Regions from separate parts of the Shewanella sp. NKUCC01_JLK genome, predicted to be linked through region 2. Evidence: predicted binding sites of a transcription regulator. Region 2 holds the regulator's gene; each other region holds the start of a gene.

Region 1 (8,027 bases), on a different contig from region 2:
TAATTAAACAGTCTTTACTGATTCAAAGTCACCATGAATAAGGCATAATCAGTCGCCGTAACTCATATTGAGCAAGGCGAATATCTGGCCTAAATCCACATTCACTGTGATCAACATTCTAAATTTCTTAAGAAGCGATACGATGCGGTATTGGGTTTCAAGCGGTATAAATTAGCGGGACGACCCCGTTCGGTGCGCTTTAATCCCGTATCGATCAATAAATCGGCCTGTTCAACCCGCCGACGAAAAGATTTACCTTGGATAGGCTTGCCCAGCAAAACCTCATGAACATGCTGCAGTTCTGGCAAGGTAAAAGGTTCAGACAGTGCAAATCCTGGCACTAAAGAATATAAGGCTTTTTGTGTTAAGCGTTCCCGCGCTTGCTCAATTAACTGCAGATGATCAAACGCCAAGGGCATCTGCAACACATCTGCTAATGGCCACCACTTAACATCACTCACTGAATCAATCTGAATTTGGCAAGCTTGATAACTCATCAAGGCGGTATAACACACAGTCACAGACCAGCCTCTTACATCGCGACCACGATTACCCACAGTGCATAGCTGCTCAATATAAGGTGGCACTACCGCGGTTTTCTCATGCAGTTTACGTAATACAGTTTGCTCAAGGGATTGATCGCAATTTTCATCGATAAACCCTCCAGGTAATCCCCATAAACCTAAAAATGGATGATTTAAGCGTTGTACTAGGAGTACTTTAAGCTGCTGATCGTGATAGGTAAACAATACAGCATCTACTGTCAGTAGCTGAGCCTTAAAAACCTTAGGATCGTAATTGGCGAGATATTCCGCTTCAGTCATTGATATTCCCCATCGTTCCAAATCATCAGCTTAACTTAGCATTACATAGCTTCAAACATATTATGTCTTAGCGTCACTAAGTCAATGCTCAGAGGCACAGGATGAGCCACTTTGCCCAAATTTACGCTGATAACGTGGCAACATGGTCTCGTTCCCGAGTAAGCCACCTTGGTGGATATACATCACAGGACGAGAGCCTCCGCCTTGTAAATATTCCTCAAGCACAATAAAACCTAAGGGATCGTAGAGTAATTCAAACTGCACGCCTGAGGCGCAGACCCGCTGCCACATGGCATAAAATTCCGGATAAAGTTTACCAAAATGATATTTCTTGCCGACATTAACAATCTGTGGATGCTCACTGGTATTGGTATTAAGCAACGAAAATTGCAAGCGCAAATAATCATCGCCACCGACAACAGCACAAGTCACGACGCGAATATCCGTTTGCTGACGGATAAAATACTGATTTAAAAATAACGCTGTCGTTCCCGTCCCCGAAGGTAAAAATACCGTTAAATCAACCAATCCATTCGCCTTCGCAAACTGTACTATCTCTTGCGCCAATCTATTAACCCCGTATTCGGCGTAAGCACAGCGCCCCCCCTCTGGGATAAAAAGCGCCGTCGGCTCATTCACGAGTACTTGAGCCTCGATATAATCTTGGCAACTCAGCCGCACATCGCCCACTTGCGCAGTAGGGTCAGGCCTAGCATTAAGATTTGACAAAACGTGAGGCTCAGATTGCGACTGAGTGCACGCCTGATTTTGTGCTATTAACACACTTAAATCGATAATATTAGCGCCATTCACTAAAGCGGCAGCGTAATTGCCCGTAGGATGTTTAACCACTTGACTGGCAATATGATCTACATAAAAATCACATTGCCAGCCTTTCATCTTCGCTAATGTTGACAATGAATACAGTGAGTTAGCCAATGGCGAGCCGTGACCTATCACCTTGCTGATGCCTGCAAACTCATGATCTAAAAAATAGCCGAATTTGCGAGCTTTATTGCCACTAAACGCCGGATGCAGTAAATCATCACGTTTTAGGAATATGTCTCTGCCAGCAAAGGCAAATGTATCGACAGGGGAATTTGCAAACATCAAGCGACTCAAACAATTAAATTATCTGGTTTTTAAACCAGTTAAGGGAAGGCTAGTGTAACTCCGACCTTCCTGTTACGCCCTTAAGAAATTATCAATTTGGCGAAAAACTAGTGAAAATGACACATGAATCTCGAATACATATAATTAACCAATTGATTATGAACAATTTAAATAGTTGGCATAGTTATCGCTTAGACATTGATATATATTCAATTTATCGAAGCTAACGATAAAGGCTAACAGGGTAAACATAAGGAGTTTTCAATGGCTGTATTACGCTTAATATTCAACATAGCTTGGTTTGTACTCGGCGGATTTGTGATGGGACTCGCTTGGTGGCTCGCAGGTATCCTGTGTTTTATCAGTATCATTGGTATTCCCTTCGGCCGCGCCTGTTTTGTTATCGGCGAAATGACCTTTTGGCCCTTCGGCCAAGAACAAATGAACCGTCGCCACTTAACTGGGCGTGAAGACTTGGGCACAGGTGCATTAGGCATGGTAGGAAATATCATTTGGTTCTTACTCTTTGGGATCTGGTTAGCCATAGGGCATTTGGTCCACGCCTTAGCTTGTTTTGTGACGATTATCGGTATTCCCTTTGGGATACAGCATCTTAAGTTGGCTTTACTCAGCCTCACACCGATAGGCCAAACCGTAGTGGCTAAAGCTTAATAAGACAATGCGTTAACTGCGCTATTCACTCTCGATTATTTGGTTTCAAGAGTGGATAGCGCTTTGTCATCCCATACAGTAAATATCGCTTCGTTTAAGGCTATTTCTTCCTCCAATAAATCGTTGCAATCATATTGAGTATTGGCAGGCTCACTATCCACAGAAAACTGCACTTGCGGCTTAGTCGCCCCCACAATGTCCAACAGATAATGCGCCAGTTTTGCGGGTGCATCTATAGCTGCATCGTGACCGCAATACGCGAGTACAATCAAATCGGTGTCAAAATGCCGTGCTAGCGCCTTACTCGATGCCATACTCACCAGCGCATCACGGTCACCGCAGAGCACAGTTATCGGTACTTCCACTGTCAATGGACATTGGTATTGAAAAGCCGCCCAAAGTTGTCGCCATACATTGCGTCTACTTGGTGTGGTATCGCGGCGAAACTCACTCCACTTGACAATTAAATCTCGGTCTCGCCGATGACGAAAACTGGTTAAACGCACTATAGTCGACTCGATTGGATGTAAAGCGTTACCCCGAGCCCGCATGAAAAAAGCCTTCAATGCATTCAGCGGGTTAAATCTTTGATACCAAGACGATAAATTCGCCGCACTGCTGTTTAATACAAAGACATGCCTTATCTGCCAAGGTCGCTGGCATGCCATTTCCAGCGCCAACATACCGCCCATAGACAAGCCGAGGAGATAAATAGTCTCCCCTTCCTGTACCTGCTCATCTAATTGCTGCCACACGGCATGGGCATAATCAGCAATCTTAAGCGGACTTAATTCGTGGGATAGCGTCCCATTGCCCGGAAGATCCGGTGTCAGCACTCGCAATCCCTTTTGTCGCAGACGCTGATCGAAACCATTCCAATGGCGCTGATCACGCATTAATCCTCTTAATAACACCCAAGTTGTCATGACTGAGACTCCCGATACCAATAATGCCGTGCGCACTCTGTCAGCTCAGCCAAACGTTCAGGTGTTAACTGCTCTAACGATTGGGCATAGGCCGCTTCCATCATAAATTGCATGAGTACTGTATGCCTGCGTAAAATCCTGTGGTGACGATGTGTTTTTTGTGGATTAAAAAAGCCAGCAAAATTAAATATTTGTCTAGGATTCTTCTTTATCCATGCCCAAGATCCCATCTCTAATGTCAAAGGTAAAAATGGCACCTGAGCAGAAGGATCAGCCACTTGGTGCTGGCGATAGAGATAATCCCAAATATCACCATGAGTGCGATAAAACTGGCTCTGCGGCGCCAACCGATAATGGCCGTGATGGGGATAACTCTGTTCAAATAATTGTTTTAGATGAAAAATATAATTGGCATTTTCGAAGGCGGTACGGGTATGGGCGTAGGGGAACCAGATATGATCACTCAAGCCAAATCCCGAGTGGGCATCGAGCGAAATCAAACTTGTGCTGCGACTCAACAGTTGTTGTACATAGGCAACTAAGCCCGCAGTTTCCAGCTCCATTCCCCCAATACCGCGATACCAGGGCAGCCGTGACGATATACGCTGTCCTCCCACCATAAAGGACACTTTTTCACGGGATTCTATTGGAGCGTTACGCATCAAATCTACTTGATTACCATTGCCCCGCGTTCCCATGAATAACCCAACAGGATTCACTACAGGTACAAAAGCTAACCGCAGGCCCGTTAGCATCTGTTGTAGGTGTTTATCCCAAACAAGCCGCTGCAATAAACTGTTTAACAATGCCAAAATAACTTGAGATCCAATACGCTCAACCCCATGCACGCCCCCCACAAAGAGTACTGTCGGACAAGGCGTATCTGTACCACCTAACTCAACACTGTAAAGGGGGAAATGCTCTTGGCGGAATGGAATGTCGGCAAGGATCTGATAATCCAACTTAAGATGATGAGTATCAATGAGTTGCTGCAGCGTATCTAACTCAAATGGAAGCTCAAAAGGAAGTTTCTTCATGTCACCTTAATCAATAAAATGAGAGAACTACTCATGCCGTTAAAGTGATACTAATAGTGAACAAAGACAAAATGATGACAAACTGCATATCAGAAGTGAGTTTACGGGGAAATAAGCGGAAAAATAGCGAGTAAAACAAAGAATAAACTATCCTAAAACCCTACATCAGTCTTCACGATAAAGTAGCTCTCCAATGATAGTTTCTACGTCAACCTGCGCTAAACCTTGGTCAACAATATCTCGCCAACGCCGTCCCTCTTCTGTATTACGAAACGCGATATAGAGCTGCTTATTCGCCAGAATTTGCCGATTGATTTGCAACTTTGTCGCCAGCGGCTGTAAGGGCTTTTGCTTGAGTAAATAGTGCAGAACGTTGACATCAATCACCGCGGCATCAATCCGACCTGCGGCAACTTTTTTAACATTATGCTCATCCGAAGTCACAGCTTCAGTCCGCTGTACACCGGAAAAGATCATGCGATCTAAGGCCTGAGTATTCACATAATCTTTCACCACACCTAAGGTATAGCGATTAAGATCTTCAATATAATTCCAACTTACTGGATGGGACTTTTGCTCCACCAGCCCCAATGGACTTTCGCCAATCGGTTTTGAAAAGATAAACTTTTCAGTCTCTACATAGTATTCAGGAAAATAACCTATGTAGTCAGAGTTCGGCATAGTCGTAAGTTTGACAGCGCGGCTCCACGGATAGAAATCCACGTCTAATTGGTGTCCCATGACGTTCAACGCCGCCCGTACCACGGCAATACTGGCACCCTGCTCCATTAATTGCTCTCCTGAGTAAGGCGGCCAAAGTAAAGATGTGAGCATTAAGGTGTCCGCTTTAGCTTCGCTTAATCCCATAAAGGAAAGACAATACACAAGGAGCATTGAACGCCATCGAACCATTTAGTACTCCTTTGCCTGCATGGATTTACGATTACATCATCGACAACTTAACGCTTTCGTTTTTATCTGCCGAGATTTTATGACTGGTTAGATTTTATGACTGGTTTTAGTATAGCTATCAAGCCACAGCGGTGAAGTGAAGTTTTGTTACAATTAGAATAACGACATTAGCAGCAAAAGCTAACTCAAAGTACAGCTTGGCTTGATGGTATGACTCGCCGACTTTTTCATTAGCCAATTAGCTTGTTCGTTTATCTGCTAACCGAAATAGCTAGACAGAATAAAATTCAAGCCGCATTGCGCGGCTTGGAAGTCAAATATCAATAGTATTAATCAACTCAAAGCCAAATGACTTAAGCATTAATATCTTCATATAACTCTTGATACATCAGCTCACGCATTTTGAATTTCTGAATTTTTCCCGTCACTGTCATTGGATACTGATCCACAAACTTGATATAACGCGGCACTTTAAAGTAGGCGAACTTCTCGGTGAGAAAATGACGAATATCAGCCTCTGTAATCGCGGCTCCTGAGCGGACTTTGATCCAAGCACACACTTCCTCGCCGTATTTATCGCTTTGAACGCCAAAGACCGCCGCATCCTGCACATCTTTATGGGTGTAAAGTTTCTCTTCAATCTCACGGGGATAAATATTCTCGCCGCCGCGAATAATCATATCTTTAATGCGCCCCACAATTTGCACATAACCTTGCTCATCCATTTGGCCAATATCGCCCGAATGTAGCCAGCCTTGACTGTCTATGGTTGCCGCCGTTTTCTCAGGATCATTCCAATAACACTGCATAATGCAGTAACCGCGACTACAAACTTCACCGGGTTGATTAATTGGCAGCACTTCGCCAAATTCATCGACAATTTTTACTTCGGTATGGGGTAAAGCACGGCCAACGGTGAGAACGCGTTTCTCTACGGGTGAGTCGATTTCAGTAATGTGATTGAGCGGACTGCATTCGGTCTGACCATAGCCAATCAGCACTTCCTTCATATACATCAGGTTTTGTACACGTCGCATCACTTCTTCAGGACAAGTTGCCCCCGCCATCACGCCGGTACGTAAGGAACTCAAATCAAAACGAGCAAATTCTGGGTGTTCCAACTCGGCAATAAACATGGTCGGTACGCCATGCAAAGCGGTGCAACGCTCTTGCTCAATCACTTGCAATGTCGTCAGTGGATCGAAGGATTCTCCGGGGAACACAGCAGCTGCGCCTTTGGCTAAGCAGACTAAACTGCCAAGTACCATGCCAAAACAATGGTATAAAGGCACTGGAATACAGAGTTTATCGTGACAGGTAAACTTCATCGCCTCTGCGACTAAATAGCCATTATTCAATATGTTATGATGGGATAGGGTCGCACCTTTCGGGCTGCCCGTCGTGCCAGAGGTAAACTGGATATTAATCGCATCGTACGGGCTTAATTCCTTAGCAATCCTCTTGAGCATTATCCTGTCAGCGGCGGTCACATCAACGATCAAGTCATCAAAATTCAACATACCGACGGATTTCTCCGCGCCCATACGGATCACAAATTCAAGCTCAGGTACGGCTTTAGCTTGTAATTTACCCGAGGGGCAAGAGGTTAGCTCAGGCGCCAATTCATATAGCATCTCAAGATAATTGCTGGATTTAAACTTATCAGCACAAATTACTGCGCGGCAACCCACGTTACTCAGCGCATATTGCAACTCTTCAGGACGATACGCAGGATTAATACACACCATGATGGCGCCAATTTTAGCGGTCGCATATTGAGTTAAACACCACTCGATATTGTTAGGCGACCAAATCCCTACCCTATCACCAGACTTAATGCCGAGTTTTAATAGTCCTGTGGCGAGCGCATCGATTTGGGCAAGATATTGGCGGTAATTCCAGCGGATATGTTGATGGTATACGACGACAGCTAATTGGTCGGGATACGTTGCCGCAATCTCATCAAGATATTGACCTATGGTCTTCTCAACGAGTTTCGGTGATGACTCGCCTCTAAACTCGCTAACGTTGAGCGGGCTGATAACTTGGCTTGTAGGAACTGACATTAAGGCCTCCGTGCATTTATTATGGTTAGCGAGGTCCAAACTAACCAATCCACGGATCATGTCACAAGTAAAAAAGCACTTTATTAGACTAAAGAGTAAGACAAACGATTAGATAACAATCCATTAAAGCCCAGTGCTAACGGCTGATAAACTCAAAATGAGTACTCGACTTAGGCACATTTAAGCTTTGTAACCGCTCAACAATGGCCAGTAACACGCCTTGGCGACGCATATTTTCTAACACGCCGGGGCTAAAAACCTCGAGTCGCGTCATGGCCGTCAACAGCAACTTACATTGTGCGATACTCGCATCACGAATATAGGCAGGTTTATCGACTAAGTAACTGTTGTTATACCAATAGTCCCAAGTGAAATTAGCCAATAACCAACCTTGCGTTGTCAGGTCATTAATAAATTCCAGCATTCGCTCATGACTTAAGATCACATCACCCGCCGTAAAATCCTTAAGATATTTAG
Region 2 (8,027 bases):
CAGCAAGGATTTTACGGCCCAATCAGTGATGATGTGTGGCAACGCGCGCAAAAGATTAAACTGTTAATCTGTGACGTCGATGGGGTGTTTTCCGACGGCCGTATTTACTTGAGCAATAGCGGCGAAGAGCTCAAAGCCTTCCATACCCGTGACGGTTATGGCGTGCGCTCACTCCTCACCAGCGGTTTCAACCTCGCCGTGATCACAGGACGTCAATCCAAAATCGTTGAAAACCGTATGACAGCCCTTGGTGTTACCCATATTTACCAAGGCGTAGACAATAAGTTCGAGCCCTATGAAGCATTGCTCGCACTTTATGGTGTCACCCCAGAAGAAGTGGCTTATATCGGTGATGATATTGTCGATCTCCCCGTGATGAATGTCGTCGGTTTAGCGGTCAGTGTTGCTGACGGTCACCCCTATGTACGCCAACACGCCCATTTTGTGACTACGCTCAATGGTGGCCACGGTGCACTGCGTGAACTCACAGATCTGTTACTCCTAAGTCAAAATAAATTCACTTCGGCCCATGGAATGAGTATATGAGTCGTGTGACACTCGCAATTATCGCTTTTTTTGGAACTGCACTAGCGCTTTACTGGCAGGTCCAGAACAAACACAGCGGTGATTCCGATAACAGAGTAAAAGATCAAAATACCCCAGATTTCATCGTTGAAGATCTGCGCAGTGTTGAGTTCAATGAGCAAGGACTAGTGAATAGCCGTGTGACGGCGAAACACATGGAACATTATGATTCAACGAATCAAACTTTCTTTACTCAACCTGTTTATCTTGTTTATCCAGACCAAGGTAAAGCACAATGGCAGCTCAGGGCAGATCAGGGCAAGCTAAACAAGGAAACTGGCAAGGTTGTATTAGAAAATAATGTTATTATCGATGCCATTAGCCCAGAAGAACCGATTCAGACCTTGTCCACCAGTTATCTGGAACTCGATCTCAACACTATGATAATGACCTCTGACCGTACCATTTACGTCACAGGGAAAGATTTTAATATTCAAGGCCAAGGCCTTTATGCCGACCTCAACGCGCAAGAAGTGCAATTGACCAGTCAGGTAGTAGGAACATATGAAGCAAAATAACGTATTACTTGCCAGCCTAATGCTAATTATGAGCATGAGTGCTTTCGCGAAAGTGGGCGACTTAAAGCAAGAAGTCAAAATTAAAGCTGTGAGCCAAACTGCGGATATCAAAAACAACCAGATTATCTTCTTTGGTCCGGTGGAAGTTACCCAAGGCTCAATAAAAATCCAAGCAAATGAACTGCGTGCATTTTCCGCTGAAGGTGAAAATAGCAAAACTTTAGTCGCCACAGGCAACCCTGCTACGTATAGCCAGATATTAGACGATGGCCGTCCTGCATCGGCTAGCGCGAAAGAAATTCGTTACGATATGGCAAGCCGCACCTTAACTCTGAAAGGTATGGCGTCATTAGATCAAGCAGGTAGCCAAGTTACAGGCAATTTAATCCGCTATAACATGATTCAACAGAAATTGATGGCCGAGAGTACTGGCAGTGGTGACGATCGCGTAATCACTATTATTCAGCCTGAAAACTATCAAGATGATGCTAAATCAGACGCTCCGGCGGATAAACCTGTAAAAAAGCAGGACTCTAAATGACCCAAATCACCTTAAGAGCACAAAATCTGGCGAAAAGTTACAAGAGTCGCCAAGTGGTTAAAGACGTCAGTCTGACGGTAAAAACCGGTCAAGTCGTTGGCCTACTCGGTCCAAACGGTGCAGGTAAAACCACGACCTTTTACATGGTTGTCGGGCTAGTGAAGAGCGATAAGGGACATATCTTTATCGACGATGATGATTTAACCGCAGATCCTATGCATCTGCGTGCCCGCAAAGGCATAGGTTACTTACCGCAAGAAGCCAGTATCTTTCGTAAGCTAACTGTTCATGACAACATCATGGCCGTACTGCAAACTCGTAAAGAACTTAAAAACGAAGAACGAGAAGAAGAACTAGAACATCTGCTCGAAGAGTTTCATATCACCCACATCCGTGACAGCCAAGGCATGTCATTGTCGGGTGGCGAACGTCGTCGCGTCGAAATTGCGCGGGCTTTAGCCGCTAATCCTAAGTTCATTTTGCTCGATGAACCGTTTGCCGGCGTCGATCCTATTTCGGTTATCGACATCAAGAAGATTATCGAACAACTCAAAAGTCGCGGCCTTGGCGTACTGATCACAGACCATAATGTCCGCGAGACATTAGATGTATGTGAACATGCTTATATTGTGAGTCACGGAAACCTGATTGCCGAAGGAACTCCAGCAGAGATCTTAGACAATCAGCAAGTTAGGGCTGTGTACTTAGGTGAACAATTCAGGCTATAGTTAATCGAGCGAAGCCAATGGAGGCAATTTATACCGCCATTGGGCTTCACTCAAGATAATAATAAGCGACCTCATCCAACAATAATAACGTAGGGATCAGCGGTAACATGAAAGCGTCACTCCAGCTCAAACTGGGTCAACAGTTAACCATGACGCCACAATTACAACAGGCCATACGTCTGTTGCAACTGTCGTCATTAGAACTGCAGCAAGAGATCCAGCAAGCATTAGATTCTAATCCCCTTCTCGAGCTGGAAGAGGATCAATTCGACGCCACTAAAACCCCTGTAAACCAAACGCTATCCGATACGGATTTCAGTGAATCTAGCACTCTGCCACCAGAAAAAGACAGCTCCACCATAGACACGGCAGAGTCGCTAACCAAAGAATCCATGCCCGATGAGCTCCCCATGGACACCACATGGGATGAAGTGTTTACCGCCTCCCCAAACTCAGGCCCCGGCGGCAGTCGTGAAGACGATATGCCCTTCCAAGGCGAGACCAGTGAAGGTTTGTACGAACACTTAGAATGGCAAAAAAACCTCACACCGTTTTCTGAAACCGATTTAGCCATTGCCACCGCCATTATTGATGCAATCGACGATCAGGGCTATCTCACCCAAAGCACTGAAGAAATTCTCGAAGCCATGGGCAATCCTGAAGTTGAGCTTGACGAAGTCGAAGCCGTACTCAAGCGCATTCAGCATTTTGATCCCATAGGCGTTGCCGCCCGCGATTTAAGTGAATGCCTGCTGATCCAACTGTCGCATTTCGCCGCTGATACTCCCAACCTAGAAAACGCCCGTATGCTGATCAAAGATCATTTAGATCTGATCGCCGCCCGTGATTTTAGGTTGTTGATGCGTAAGACTAAATTAAAAGAAGATGAATTAAGGGATGGTATAGCACTCATCCAAACCCTCAATCCTCGCCCAGGTTTGTTGATCACGCCCAATAATGACGAATACGTTATCCCAGATGTGTCTGTGTCGAAGAAAAATGGCCGCTGGGTCGTTGAGCTTAATCCTGACTGCATGCCCAAAATCAATGTAAATCAACATTATGCTTCTATGGCACGCAGCACAAAAAACCAAGCCGATAGCCAATTTATTCGCGGCCATCTGCAAGAGGCTAAATGGTTTATTAAGAGTCTAGAAAGCCGTAACGACACTTTGCTTAAAGTTGCTAATTGCATAGTGCAATATCAGCAAGGTTTCTTTGAGTATGGTGAAGAAGCCATGAAGCCTATGGTGCTTAACGATATTGCTGAAGCGGTAGAAATGCATGAGTCCACCATCTCACGGGTCACAACTCAAAAATACATGCATACCCCTAAGGGACTTTTTGAACTAAAATACTTCTTCTCTAGCCACGTCGGGACTGACGATGGTGGTGAGTGCTCATCCACAGCAATCAGAGCCTTTATAAAGAAACTGGTGGCAGCGGAAAACCAGAAAAAACCATTAAGCGATAGTAAGATGGCTCAACTTCTGGCAGAACAAGGGATCAACGTAGCCCGCAGAACCATTGCGAAGTACCGAGAGGCTATGCTTATTCCACCTTCTAATCAGCGTAAAAGTTTATAACCTACAGTGGATATCGGAGGACGTTTCTATGCAAATAAACCTAAGTGGGCACCATATCGAAATTACCGAATCGTTACGTGCATATGTAGAAGAAAAGTTTTCAAAACTTGAACGCCATTTCGAACAGATCAATAATGTGCACGTTGTGCTCAATGTTGAGAAAATGCAACAGATTGCCGAAGCGAGAATAAACCTCATAGGTGGTGAAGTTTTTGCTACTTCAGAGCATGCTGACATGTATGCCGCTATAGACGCCCTGATTGACAAGCTTGACCGTCAGGTTATTAAACACAAAGAGAAGTTAACAAAACACTAATAATGGAACTTTGTACCATACTGCGGCCGGAGTGCACTACCTGCGCCACTCCGGGCAGCAAGAAAAAGGTACTGGAACTCATCAGCGACTTAGTCGCTGCCCAGTACCCGACCCTCTCATCTCAAGAGATATTCGAAAGCCTAGTGGCGCGCGAAAAGATGGGGAGCACAGGTATAGGTAACGGCATCGCCATTCCACATGGTCGACTAGCCGATATAGATCAGCCCATTGCCATACTCATTAAGTGTGAAGAGCCGATAGCATTTGATGCTATCGATAAGCAACCTGTTGATATTTTATTTGCACTACTGGTGCCTGCAGACCAATGTCAGCAGCACTTAAGTACCTTGTCTTGCATGGCCGAAAAGCTGAGCGACAAGCAAATATTAAAGCAATTACGCAAGACGCATGATGAAACGGAACTCTATCAGGTAATCACTGGATGAAACTGGTCATAGTGTCGGGCCGCTCAGGCTCAGGCAAATCTGTCGCCCTTAGGGTACTCGAAGATCTCGGCTATTATTGTGTCGATAACCTTCCCTTGCCATTGATTGGCAGTTTGCTTGAGCAACTCAAAGGCAGTAACGATCTCGTCGCCATCAGTGTCGACGTGCGTAACATGCCTGAGCAGGATAAGGTCTTAGTAAAACAACTCGCTAGCCTACCTCCAGATACTGAGTTAACGAGCTTCTTCCTTAACTCCAGCGATAAAATTCTGCTCAAGCGTTACAGCGAAACCCGCCGTTTGCATCCTTTGTCGAAGAGCCGAGTCTCTTTGCAAGAAGCGATAAAGCTGGAGGGGAAACTGCTCGAGCCTATGTCAAAACTGGTCGATCACTACATAGATACGTCGAATTTGAATATCTATGATTTAAGCGACCAAGTCCGACAAATTCTCCTTGGTAGTGTCGATAAAGAACTCGTGATCAACTTCGAGTCCTTTGGCTTTAAGCACGGAATGCCCACCGAAGCCGACTTTATGTTCGATGTACGCTTTCTACCTAATCCCCACTGGGAGCTGGCGCTGCGGCCATTGACTGGTTTAGATGAACCCGTAGCTGAGTTCTTAAATCGCCAACCACTGGTCAATAAGTTCATCTGGCAAATCGAAAATTTACTGGAGACTTGGCTGCCGCACCTTGAGCGTAACAATCGCAGTTATTTAACTGTGGCCATTGGCTGCACAGGTGGACAGCACAGATCGGTTTACGTCGCAGAGCAATTGGCCAAACGCTTTAGTAACGGTAAACATAAAGTGTATGCCCGTCATCGAGAGCTCAACAATGCCAAAGCTTGAACGTCAGATAACTATCTGTAATAAGCTCGGTTTACATGCCCGTGCCGCCACTAAGTTGGTGGTACTGGCTTCCGAGTTTGATGCGACCATCACCTTAATCCAAGGCGATAAACAAGCATCGGCCGCCAGTGTGCTTGGCTTGCTGATGCTTGAAACTGGTATGGGTAAAACCATTAAGCTGATCGCCGAAGGCCCAGATGCAGAGCCGGCTCTCGATGCCATTTGTGCCTTAATCGACGCTAAGTTTGACGAAGCCTGTTAGTTTCACTTCACACTAAGCACTTCATCGTTAGTTTCACTTCATGTCTAGTTTAAAAAACTTGTCATTCAGACATGGCAAAACATTTGTCGCTCGACGATACAAGCTACTGGCGATTACACTAGCGGTCATTGCGCTGGCCTTACCTTAGCCGCCTTAATCTGTGTCATCGACTGACGCTTAGTCACCGCTAAATCCTAGCCTAACACCAAGATCTCAAACCAATTTGCCGCACAATGGAGGACAAATGCCCGTAGATAATGCAGAAAACGATCACACCGGACATAGTCTTGACCAGTTAAACCAAGCGCTTAGCAGCGGCATGTTTGTACACGTGCGTAATATGCTGCAAAAAATGGCCGCCTCAGATATCGCGCTGATCTTAGAATCATCACCGCCAAATGCCAGACAAGTACTGTGGCAGCTCATCGATCAGGAACAAATAGGCGACATACTCGATGAGTTGAGTGAAGAACTCAAAGACCCACTGATCCGCAGCATGAGCCCTGAGCGAGTCGCGAAAGCGACAGCAAGCATGGACACCGACGATCTCGCCTATATTCTGCGAAGTCTTCCCGACGCCGTTTACAAACAAGTGTTGCAGTCGATGACGGAGCAAAATCGCCTGAGGGTAGAACAAGCCCTATCTTATCCAGATGAGACCGCCGGCAGCTTGATGAATACGGATACAGTCACCTTAAGACCCGATGTGAATATCGATGTTGTGCTGCGCTATCTTCGGCAAAGGGGCAACCTACCCGACACCACAGATACCTTATATGTGGTCGACAAACAGGACAAAGTCCTTGGCGGGGTTAGGCTGGCAGATCTGCTGACTTGCGCGCCAAGCACCACAATTCGCAATATCATGGATCCCAATATTCAAAGTATTCCGGTGAGCATGTCCGACAGCGAAGTCGCGCAGAAATTCGAACGCAATGACTGGGTATCGGCACCTGTCGTCGACTGTGATGGTAAGCTGCTCGGACGTATCACAATCGATGACGTAGTCGATGTTATCCGCGAAGATGCTGAACATTCCATGATGGGTATGGCGGGGATGGACGGAGATGAAGATACTTTTGGTCCTGTGCTAAAAAGTACCCTACGTCGCTCGCTCTGGCTTACTATAAACTTATTCGCCGCCCTGCTTGCCTCGTCGGTCAGCAATATGTTTGAAGGCACTATTGAGCAATTTGCCACTATCGCCATCTTGATGACAATTGTCCCTAGCATGGGCGGTGTTGCCGGTAATCAGACCTTAGCGCTCGTGATCCGCGGTATTGCTTTAGGCCATATCGGCCAAAGCAACGCTCGCTGGCTTATCGGTAAAGAGCTATCGATTGGTTTTCTCAATGGCTTGATGTGGTCGATTTTAGTCTTTGTCGCCGTGTGGCTATGGAAGGATGATATGGCACTGGCGGGATTAATTGGTAGCGCTATGCTGATCAATATGACAGTAGCTGGGCTTGCAGGTGCGAGTATTCCATTGATTTTAAAACGACTTAAAATCGATCCTGCCCTCGCTGGCGGTATGGTGCTCACCACAGTCACTGACGTGGTTGGCCTGTTCGCCTTCCTCGGGTTAGCGACGCTCTACCTGATGAACTAACGCTTTAACAGTTTGAGCTAATAACAAAAACGGCACCTCAAAGGTGCCGTTTTTTATCCCGCAGGAAAACTAAAGAAGGCTATTTTGCCGGAGGTTGGAAACCATAACTGCTCAAAATCGCTTGGCCTTTGGTCGATAGAATAAACTCAGCTAACGGCTTAGCGACAGTATTAGCGCCTTGTAAAACCAGTAAACCATAGTCGGCACCCACGGCGAGTTCCTGCGGTAAGTCGATGATTTGTAAACTCGGCACTTCTTTTTTAGCCAGCACAGCATTAGTGCAATAGGTTAAAAAGATATCCGCTTGCTTGTTTTCCATTACCCAGCCATAGGGGTTACGATCCTTAGGCGATTTAACGCTCTCAGGGCCGCCCGTCAGTTGTAATGCCTTGGTCTCTAACGCGGCTTTCGCATTAGGTTTTACCACTTCGGCCTTAGCAAAAACGGCCCAGGCATAATCACCCGCGGGGTCGGCTTTCGGGGTTGAGGTGCCGACTTTAACCTTAGGATCTAACAAGGTATCGAGTAAGGTCGCACTCGTCACCTGAACTGTGTCTTGAGCAACAGCGCAGAGTTGATTACGGG
Region 3 (8,027 bases), on a different contig from region 2:
CCGGCTTCGATTAAAAAGTCCTGGAGTATCTCTTCATCTACATCAAAGGCCATCAAATTGACTCCCAGTTAGAAACCCAGACTCGATAGAAGATCATCCACTTCGTCTTGACCCGTTACCACATCTTGACGAAGCTCGGCATTCATTATCGGGCCTTCTGCTTCAATATTATTTTTCTGAGCAATCTGACTTTCAATCATAGGTTGCTCACCAAATACCGTCAGCATAGAAACCAGATTACTTTCTACTTCCATTACTAGATCAATAACACGACGTATTATTTGTCCTGTTAAGTCTTGAAAATCTTGCGCCATCAAAATTTGATTAAGCAATTCACGTAATCGAGTCGAGTCATTTGCACTACGAGACATAAGGTCTTGTACATCGTGACAAAGGCCCTTAAATTCAGTCAGCGCTATCTCGCGTCGCATTAATCTGTCCCAAGATGGCATGACATTTTGAATATTTACGGTCACGGCATTAGCCAAAGGTAAACATTCTTCAACCGCATCCATGGTTTTATTTGCAGCTTGTTCGGTCATGTCAATAACGTAATTTAAACGTTGCTTGGCATCGGGGATCTCTGTATTGGCTAATTCAGCAAGACGATTATCAACTTGAAAATCCATCAGCGCACTATGAAGTTGCCGAGTTAATTTACCTACTTCTTCGAATAATTCTCGTTGCAGTGGAGCAGCAAGCTCCCGAAATAAATCATCTGCCTGACTTTGCTCACCTGCACTTAATAATTCAACTAAATGCTGAGCTTGCTCGAGCGTGATGAGCCCTGATGTTTGTGACTTCATAGCTCATCCTTGCTCAAGCGAGTCGTTCGAATATTTTATCTAACTTCTCTTTCAGCGTTGCAGCGGTAAAAGGCTTAACCACATAACCATTCACTCCCGCTTGAGCGGCAGCAATAATCTGTTCACGTTTTGCTTCAGCAGTCACCATTAATACAGGTAAATGCTTTAGCGAATCATCAGCGCGAATTGCTTTTAACAGATCGATTCCTTGCATACCAGGCATATTCCAATCTGTAACAACAAAATCAAAATCCCCCTTTTGCAACATCGGCAGGGCTGTTGAGCCATCGTCTGCTTCTTGGGTGTTATTAAACCCCAAGTCTCGCAACAAGTTCTTGATGATACGCCTCATTGTCGAAAAATCGTCAACAATGAGAATCTTCATATTCTTGTCCAAGGTTTCCTCCGGTGAGCTGACATTCTGTGCTCGATTAATAATTATACTTATGTCCAGTGCTTGAGTTTAGCTTTCAATCGCAACATTGCCTGACTTAATATCTGGCTAACCCGCGATTCACTGACTTCAAGAATGGCGCCAATCTCTTTTAAATTCAATGCTTCATCGTAGTACAGGGATAACACTAATGCATCTCTTTCAGGCAATAATTTAATTGCCTCAACCAGAGCAGAATGAAATTGGTTCTCAGCTAATGCTTCAAATGAATCATCATCGGACCGATCACTCACTGTAAGTATATCCTGAGATACGCCTAAATCTTCTATCCCTATGATTTTTCCGACAGAAACATCGTTAAGAATATGATGGTACTCATCGAGCGTCATATCAAGTTTTTCTGCAATTTCTGTGTCGCGTGCATCACGGCCCAGTTCTTGCTCTAACTCATCAATAGCGTGTGCAACCTTACGATTGTTACGATGAACGGAACGAGGGACCCAGTCGCCACGACGAATTTCATCTAACATGGCTCCACGTATGCGTATGCCGGCGAAGGTTTCAAATTTCGCACCCTTGCCACCATCAAACTTGGATGATGCTTCTAGTAACCCCATCATCCCAGCTTGGAGTAAATCATCTAACTGCACAGATGCAGGTAGTCTGGCGAGTAAATGATGCGCAATTCTTTTAACCAACGGAGCATACTGTTCAACGATCGACGATTTATTGTCTAAACAAGTATACGCAGCGGCTTTATTCACTCGTTTTTTCCTCTTGAAAATCTGGTCGTTGTACTAAACGCTCAACGAAAAACTCCAAATGCCCACCAGGTTGCTGCGGCACAGGCCAGCTCAAAATTTTATTTGCCAATCCTTGATAAGCAATTGCCGCTGGTGATTTAGGATAAGCTTCAACCACCAATTTTTGTTTACGAACAGATTTACGTAAGTTTTCGTCAAATGGAATAGTGGCGACTAATTCAAGTGCAACATCTAAAAATCTGTCGGTCACTTTACTGAGTTTAGCAAATAATTCCATACCTTCGCGTAAACTACGCACCATATTGGCAACTATTTTAAAACGGAACACACCATGCTCACGGCTGAGAATTTTAATCAGGGCGTAGGCATCGGTAATCGAAGTGGGTTCATCACAAACAACGACTAACACATCCTGCGAAGCACGTGAGAAACTGAGCACCATATCTGAGATCCCAGCCGCAGTATCTACGACTAGAATATCAAACTGAGTCCGCATCTCACTAAATGCACGGATTAATCCAGCATGTTGCGCAGGGCTTAATTCCACCATCCCCTGTGTTCCTGAGGTGGCAGGTACTATGCCTATCCCCTTAGGACCACGCACGATAATATCGTCAAGCTCTGCATCACCAGAGAGAACATGAGAGAGGTTACGCTCGGCACGAATACCCAGCATGACGTCGACGTTTGCTAAGCCAAGGTCAGCGTCAAGTACCAAGACACGCTTGCCTTTTTCGGCTAATGCCACAGCAGTATTAATAGAAACGCTGGTTTTACCCACGCCTCCTTTACCACCAGTGACCGCGATTACTTTCACTTTTTCGTTATAGGGTTGATTCATCATACGTAAACCACTTGCTTGATCCAGGGTCATAAATCTACTCAAATGCACAGGCCATATTATCTGACCACGCTGTGTCTTGTAATGATTGTTGTTCTGTACTATCTAACGCTGCGAGTGCCTGCTGGGCTAAATCTAGGGTATCCGCAACTTTCATATCTTCAGGAACTCTTTGTCCATCAGTAATATAACTTAATGGTAATCCGTTTTGGATCAACACACTTAATGCCCCTGCTAACGACACAGATTCATCGAGTTTTGTGAGAACGACACCAGATAGGGGAATGCGTTTAAAATGATTGACTGCATCTTGCAGCACACGGCGCTGCCCTGTCGCAGACAGTACCAGATAACTGCGGATAGGTATCCTGCTATTTGCAGTTAAATTATCAAGTTGCTGGTAAAGGCGCATATCTCGCTGTCCCATGCCAGCCGTATCTATCAATACTAGCTTGCGATTCCTAAACTGATAGAGAATTTGCTCTAATTCATTTAGATCATGAGCTTGCTTTACTGGGCAGCCCATTATTTTGCCATAAGTTGCTAATTGCTCATAGGCTCCGATGCGATAATGATCTGTGGTAATTAAAGCAACATGTTCAGCACCATGATGTGCCGCAAAACGGGCAGCAAGTTTAGCTAATGACGTTGTTTTACCAACGCCAGTAGGACCAACTAATGCAACCACCCCGCCCTGTTTCACAATGTCATCACCCTGATTGTCAAGCATATTAGCGAGACTTTGTGGTAATGCTCTGACTAATTCAGCCGGCGTATAATGCTGACTCAGCGCGGCTAATTTATTTGCAACCGCAGGGGAGAATTCAGCCTCAAGTAATTTGGCTTCGAGCATAGCACCGACGGGATCGATGCGTTTTTTATGTTCCGTCATCAAGGAGGATACTTGATGTGTCAGTAAATTACGCAGTGATGCTAATTCATCACGCATAGCTTCAATATCAGCACTTTGTTTTAGTGATGTTTGTGGCTTTTTATCAAACGAGGAAGGCGCTTCACGACGTTCTGGTTTCACAGCAGTAGGGGCTTGTAAGCCCTTAGCCCATGCAGGTAACTCGGCATCAACTTGCTGATGTGACATTTGTTGATTCAAACGGCTTTGCTGCTTCTCAAGTAAGGCTTGTAATGAGTCTGCAGGAGCGGCTGGCTTAGCGCGAGTTTCTACACGAACTGGCTGCTTAGCACCGAGGGACACGAGATCGTCGCTCACGTCCATAAAGGTCGGTGCTGGCGCAGTGGCTGCAGTTTTTGCTTTAGGTTCGTCATAGTCAACGGCAGCGACAATTTCGATGCCACCGTTCACTTTTTTATTTGACATAATGACGGCATCTGAGCCGAGTGTTTCTTTCACTTGGGCCAGTGCGGCGCGCATGTCTTTGGCAAAAAATCGTTTAATCTTCACTTATGCGTCCTCTACTGGCCGACTGCAGATACGATACGTATTTGCTTCTCATCAGGTATTTCTTGATATGAAATGACTCTGAGATTAGGAATAGTATGTTTAACAAAGCGTGACAGCGTCGCGCGTAACATACCTGACGTCAACAATATGGCGGGTTGTCCGACCATTTCTTGCTTCTGAGCCGCATCGGCAAGGGACTGCTGCATGCGTTCTGCAAGACCGGGTTCAATATTAGGACCATCACCACCAGTTGCTTGCATTGACTGATGCAACATCTGTTCCAACTCTGGCGCCAAAGTAATGACGGGGATTTCGAGCTCTGGGCCTGAGATCTCCTGAACTATCATACGTTTCAAAGCGATACGTACAGCGGCAGTCAAGACTTCAGTGTCATTGCTCTTAGTGCCATATTCTAACAAAGTTTGCACTATAGTACGCAAGTCTCTAACTGAAACCCCTTCATTTAATAGGTTCTGCATCACTTTTACGACATGTCCTAGTGGCATTATATCTGGAATAAAGCCATCAACCAGCTTAGGTGAGTGTTTCGCAAGCATATCCATCAGTTGTTGCACTTCTTCGTAGCCTAACAACTTAGCGGCATTATTTGTGAGTAATTGACTAATATGAGTTGCAACAACAGTGGCGGCATCGACGACGGTATAACCTAATGTTTGTGCGTGCTCACGTAACTCAGGAGCGATCCATACAGCTTCTAGGCCAAAAGCGGGATCGCGCGTTTCGATACCATCGAGTTTGCCATAGACTTGACCAGGGTTGATCGCCAATTCGCAATCATGACGAATATCTGCCTCTCCGACGACGACGCCCATTAATGAAATGCGATACGCATTAGGCGATAAATCTAAGTTATCGCGAATATGCACCGCGGGCACTAAGAAGCCTAGTTCCTGAGACAACTTTTTACGCACGCCTTTAATGCGGCTTAGTAACTCGCCACCTTGGCCCTTGTCTACCAGAGGGATCAAACGATATCCAACCTCAAGACCAATAGTATCAACATGATGTACATCGTCCCAACCTAGCTCTTTAGGCTCTTTATCTTGTCTTTCTATTGGACCCGATTTCACTTGTTCTAGCGCTTTAAGACGTTTGTTTTCATTTCGTTTATAAACAAAATAAGCTGCACCAGCAGTCATAAAGGCAAAGCTTAAAAACGCCATGTGCGGCATACCAGGAACAATACCCATTACAAACAGGACTCCGGCGGCGATACCCAATGACTTATGACTGTCAAACATCTGACTCATCATCATTTGGCCCATATCACCTGACTCGTTTTGACGAGTCACCATCAAGGCTGCGGCGATTGACAATAATAGACCAGGGATCTGCGCCACTAAACCATCACCGATAGTCAGTAAGGTATAAATTTCAACCGCTTCAGAGAAACTTAAGCCATGCTGCACAATCCCTATGATGAAACCACCTACGATGTTGATCACTAAGATCATGATACCGGCAATCGCATCCCCTTTAACGAATTTGGACGCACCGTCCATCGCACCATAGAAATCGGCTTCACGGGTCACTTCGGCACGGCGTATTCTCGCTTGGTCTTGATTTAAGGTTCCAGCATTTAAGTCAGCATCGATTGCCATTTGCTTACCAGGCATAGCATCCAAGGTAAAGCGGGCACTGACTTCTGCGATACGACCAGCACCTTTAGTAACTACCGCAAAGTTGATGATAATCAAAATGATAAATACCACTAGACCAACGGCATAGTTACCACCGATCACCACAGAACCGAAGGCTTCAATCACCTTACCCGCGGCATCACCGCCATTATGACCCTCAAGTAAAACCACACGAGTAGAGGCAACGTTGAGCGCAAGACGTAATAATGTCGCCACCAGTAACACAGTTGGGAAGGCAGCAAAATCTAAGGGTCTATCGGTATAAATAGCCACCAGCAATACGATGAGAGCTAACGCAATGTTGAATGAAAAGAGTATGTCTAATAGAAATGGAGGGATAGGTAAAACAATCATGGCCAATGCAGCAAGCACAACCACCGGCGTGCCAATGCCTTTAAAAGTGCTGAGCCTAATTTGTTTTACTTGACCAAGAGTCGCTTTAACATCCATTCGCTATAACCTAAACTTTGACGTGTAATAGCATAAAGCAAAAAACGCGCCAACAAGATTAAAGCCATTAATGAAGGAAAGATATGTACTGTGACTGATTGATATACATAAAATTAGCCATAAAAACAAATGAACTCGACATCATCAGCTTTACCAATGACTACCATCTGAGACTAGTGGTTCAATATTTCAATTCATCTGGTATAGGTTGATTAAGTGGGACAGGAATAGGTTTACGACCGCGTCCTTTTTGATATTGGCGCAGCTGGAATACATAAGCCAAAATCTGTGCGACAGCAGTAAACAAACCTTCAGGGATCTGCTGGTCTAACTTAGTCGTATGGTAAATCGCCCTTGCAAGTGGTGGGGCCGAGACAATCGCAATATTGTGCGCGCGGGCAATCTCACGTATTTTAAAGGCCACATCATCAACACCTTTCGCTATCACAAAGGGAGCCGCAGAGCGCTGCACATCGTATTTAATCGCAACGGCAAAATGCTCAGGGTTAACGACAATCACATCGGCATTTGGCACTTCAGCCATCATACGCCTTTGTGCTAGTTCACGTTGCATCTGCCGTATATGCCCTTTCACCTCAGGTTTACCCTCAGTGTCTTTATATTCATCTTTTACTTCTTGTTTGGTCATCTTAAGTTGCTTGTTGTGATTCCAAATTTGGAACGGCACATCGATGACGACAATAAATAAAATCGAGGAACATAACAAGATAAACATCCAAACCAACAAATCTAATGCATGGTAAACATTACCTGGAAGATGGTCGCTAGACAGCAACATAATGTCATTGAAATAGAAGCTTAATAAAAAATAAGCAGAAAACGCTACTACCGAAAATTTTGCAATACCTTTGGTGAGTTCAACCAGAGCCTGTACGCCAAACATACGTTTAAAACCAGCAAGGGGACTCATTTTACTGGCTTTTGGCATCATAGCTTGGGTCGAAAAATTGATCCCTCCAAGAGAGACGTTACCGATAAACGCAACAACCACAATCAGTAGCATAATTTTAGCCATGGGCCAGGCTATTTCACTCGCAACAACGCCCCACACTTTGAACATTTCATTCGTATCAAAAATTTGCGCCCTATCCATGGTAAATACAATTTCAAACACCCGAGTTAGGCTAATGGCCAAACTTGGGCCTAGCATATAAAACCCACATGCTGCCGAAATTAATACCGCTGCAGTTCCAAGTTCTTTCGAACGTGCAATCTGTCCTTTTGTTCGCGCCTGTTCTAGACGCCTCCCCGTGGGTTCCTCTGTACGTTCATCACTTGACTCTTCAGCCATGGGCTTCTCCTAATCCCATCATATCAAGCCATCAGCGTTACATTGGAGCGCTAACATATCGCAAAGCAGCACTTGAGCCGTCGACCATACTTCATCGAAGTGTGCCATTACCGGTGTTAGGGTTAACCACAGAATAAACAGTCCACCAATCATAGTGATCGGAAAACCAATAGAGAAAATATTCAATTGTGGCGCGGCGCGGGTCATAACCCCGAAGGACAAGTTGACTAATAACAAGGCGATAATCGCAGATATCGACATAGTGAGTGCCGCACCAAACATATACGACCCCCAATCAGCCAGCGATCGATAACTTGTCAGTGTTAAGCCTTGATTAGAAATCGGCAAAGTTTCAAAGCTTGCCACTAGCATACGGATC

What was found. The regulator sigma-54, encoded in region 2, starts transcription at its own class of promoters, with help from an activator protein. The targets are predictions, from matches to a motif close to GTTGGCACGNNNNTNGNNT.
Region 1: KO537_RS18625 (YccF domain-containing protein) is a predicted target of sigma-54. The motif match lies at 2,112-2,130, and genes of this name have one in related genera.
Region 3: flhA (flagellar biosynthesis protein FlhA) is a predicted target of sigma-54. The motif match lies at 6,372-6,390, and genes of this name have one in related genera.

The regions. Positions count from the first base shown of each region.
Region 1 covers NZ_JAHKRD010000019.1:37,528-45,554, reverse strand. The annotation lists gene KO537_RS18635 (NUDIX domain-containing protein) at 111-824, opposite strand; gene KO537_RS18630 (1-aminocyclopropane-1-carboxylate deaminase/D-cysteine desulfhydrase) at 906-1,934, opposite strand; gene KO537_RS18625 (YccF domain-containing protein) at 2,202-2,609, shown strand; gene KO537_RS18620 (alpha/beta hydrolase) at 2,645-3,535, opposite strand; gene KO537_RS18615 (M14 family metallopeptidase) at 3,532-4,572, opposite strand; gene KO537_RS18610 (transporter substrate-binding domain-containing protein) at 4,738-5,484, opposite strand; gene KO537_RS18605 (AMP-binding protein) at 5,838-7,550, opposite strand; gene KO537_RS18600 (DUF6508 domain-containing protein) at 7,687-8,027, opposite strand, start outside.
Region 2 covers NZ_JAHKRD010000020.1:12,261-20,287, reverse strand. The annotation lists gene kdsC (3-deoxy-manno-octulosonate-8-phosphatase KdsC) at 1-546, shown strand, start outside; gene lptC (LPS export ABC transporter periplasmic protein LptC) at 543-1,103, shown strand; gene lptA (lipopolysaccharide transport periplasmic protein LptA) at 1,090-1,644, shown strand; gene lptB (LPS export ABC transporter ATP-binding protein) at 1,641-2,372, shown strand; gene KO537_RS19095 (RNA polymerase factor sigma-54) at 2,480-3,958, shown strand; gene hpf (ribosome hibernation promoting factor) at 3,987-4,274, shown strand; gene ptsN (PTS IIA-like nitrogen regulatory protein PtsN) at 4,277-4,720, shown strand; gene rapZ (RNase adapter RapZ) at 4,717-5,571, shown strand; gene KO537_RS19075 (HPr family phosphocarrier protein) at 5,558-5,833, shown strand; gene mgtE (magnesium transporter) at 6,078-7,442, shown strand; gene KO537_RS19065 (molybdate ABC transporter substrate-binding protein) at 7,522-8,027, opposite strand, start outside.
Region 3 covers NZ_JAHKRD010000003.1:210,233-218,259, reverse strand. The annotation lists gene KO537_RS04975 (chemotaxis protein CheA) at 1-53, opposite strand, end outside; gene KO537_RS04970 (protein phosphatase CheZ) at 69-806, opposite strand; gene cheY (chemotaxis response regulator CheY) at 820-1,203, opposite strand; gene KO537_RS04960 (RNA polymerase sigma factor FliA) at 1,251-1,964, opposite strand; gene KO537_RS04955 (MinD/ParA family protein) at 1,957-2,838, opposite strand; gene flhF (flagellar biosynthesis protein FlhF) at 2,843-4,225, opposite strand; gene flhA (flagellar biosynthesis protein FlhA) at 4,237-6,336, opposite strand; gene flhB (flagellar biosynthesis protein FlhB) at 6,518-7,648, opposite strand; gene fliR (flagellar biosynthetic protein FliR) at 7,667-8,027, opposite strand, start outside.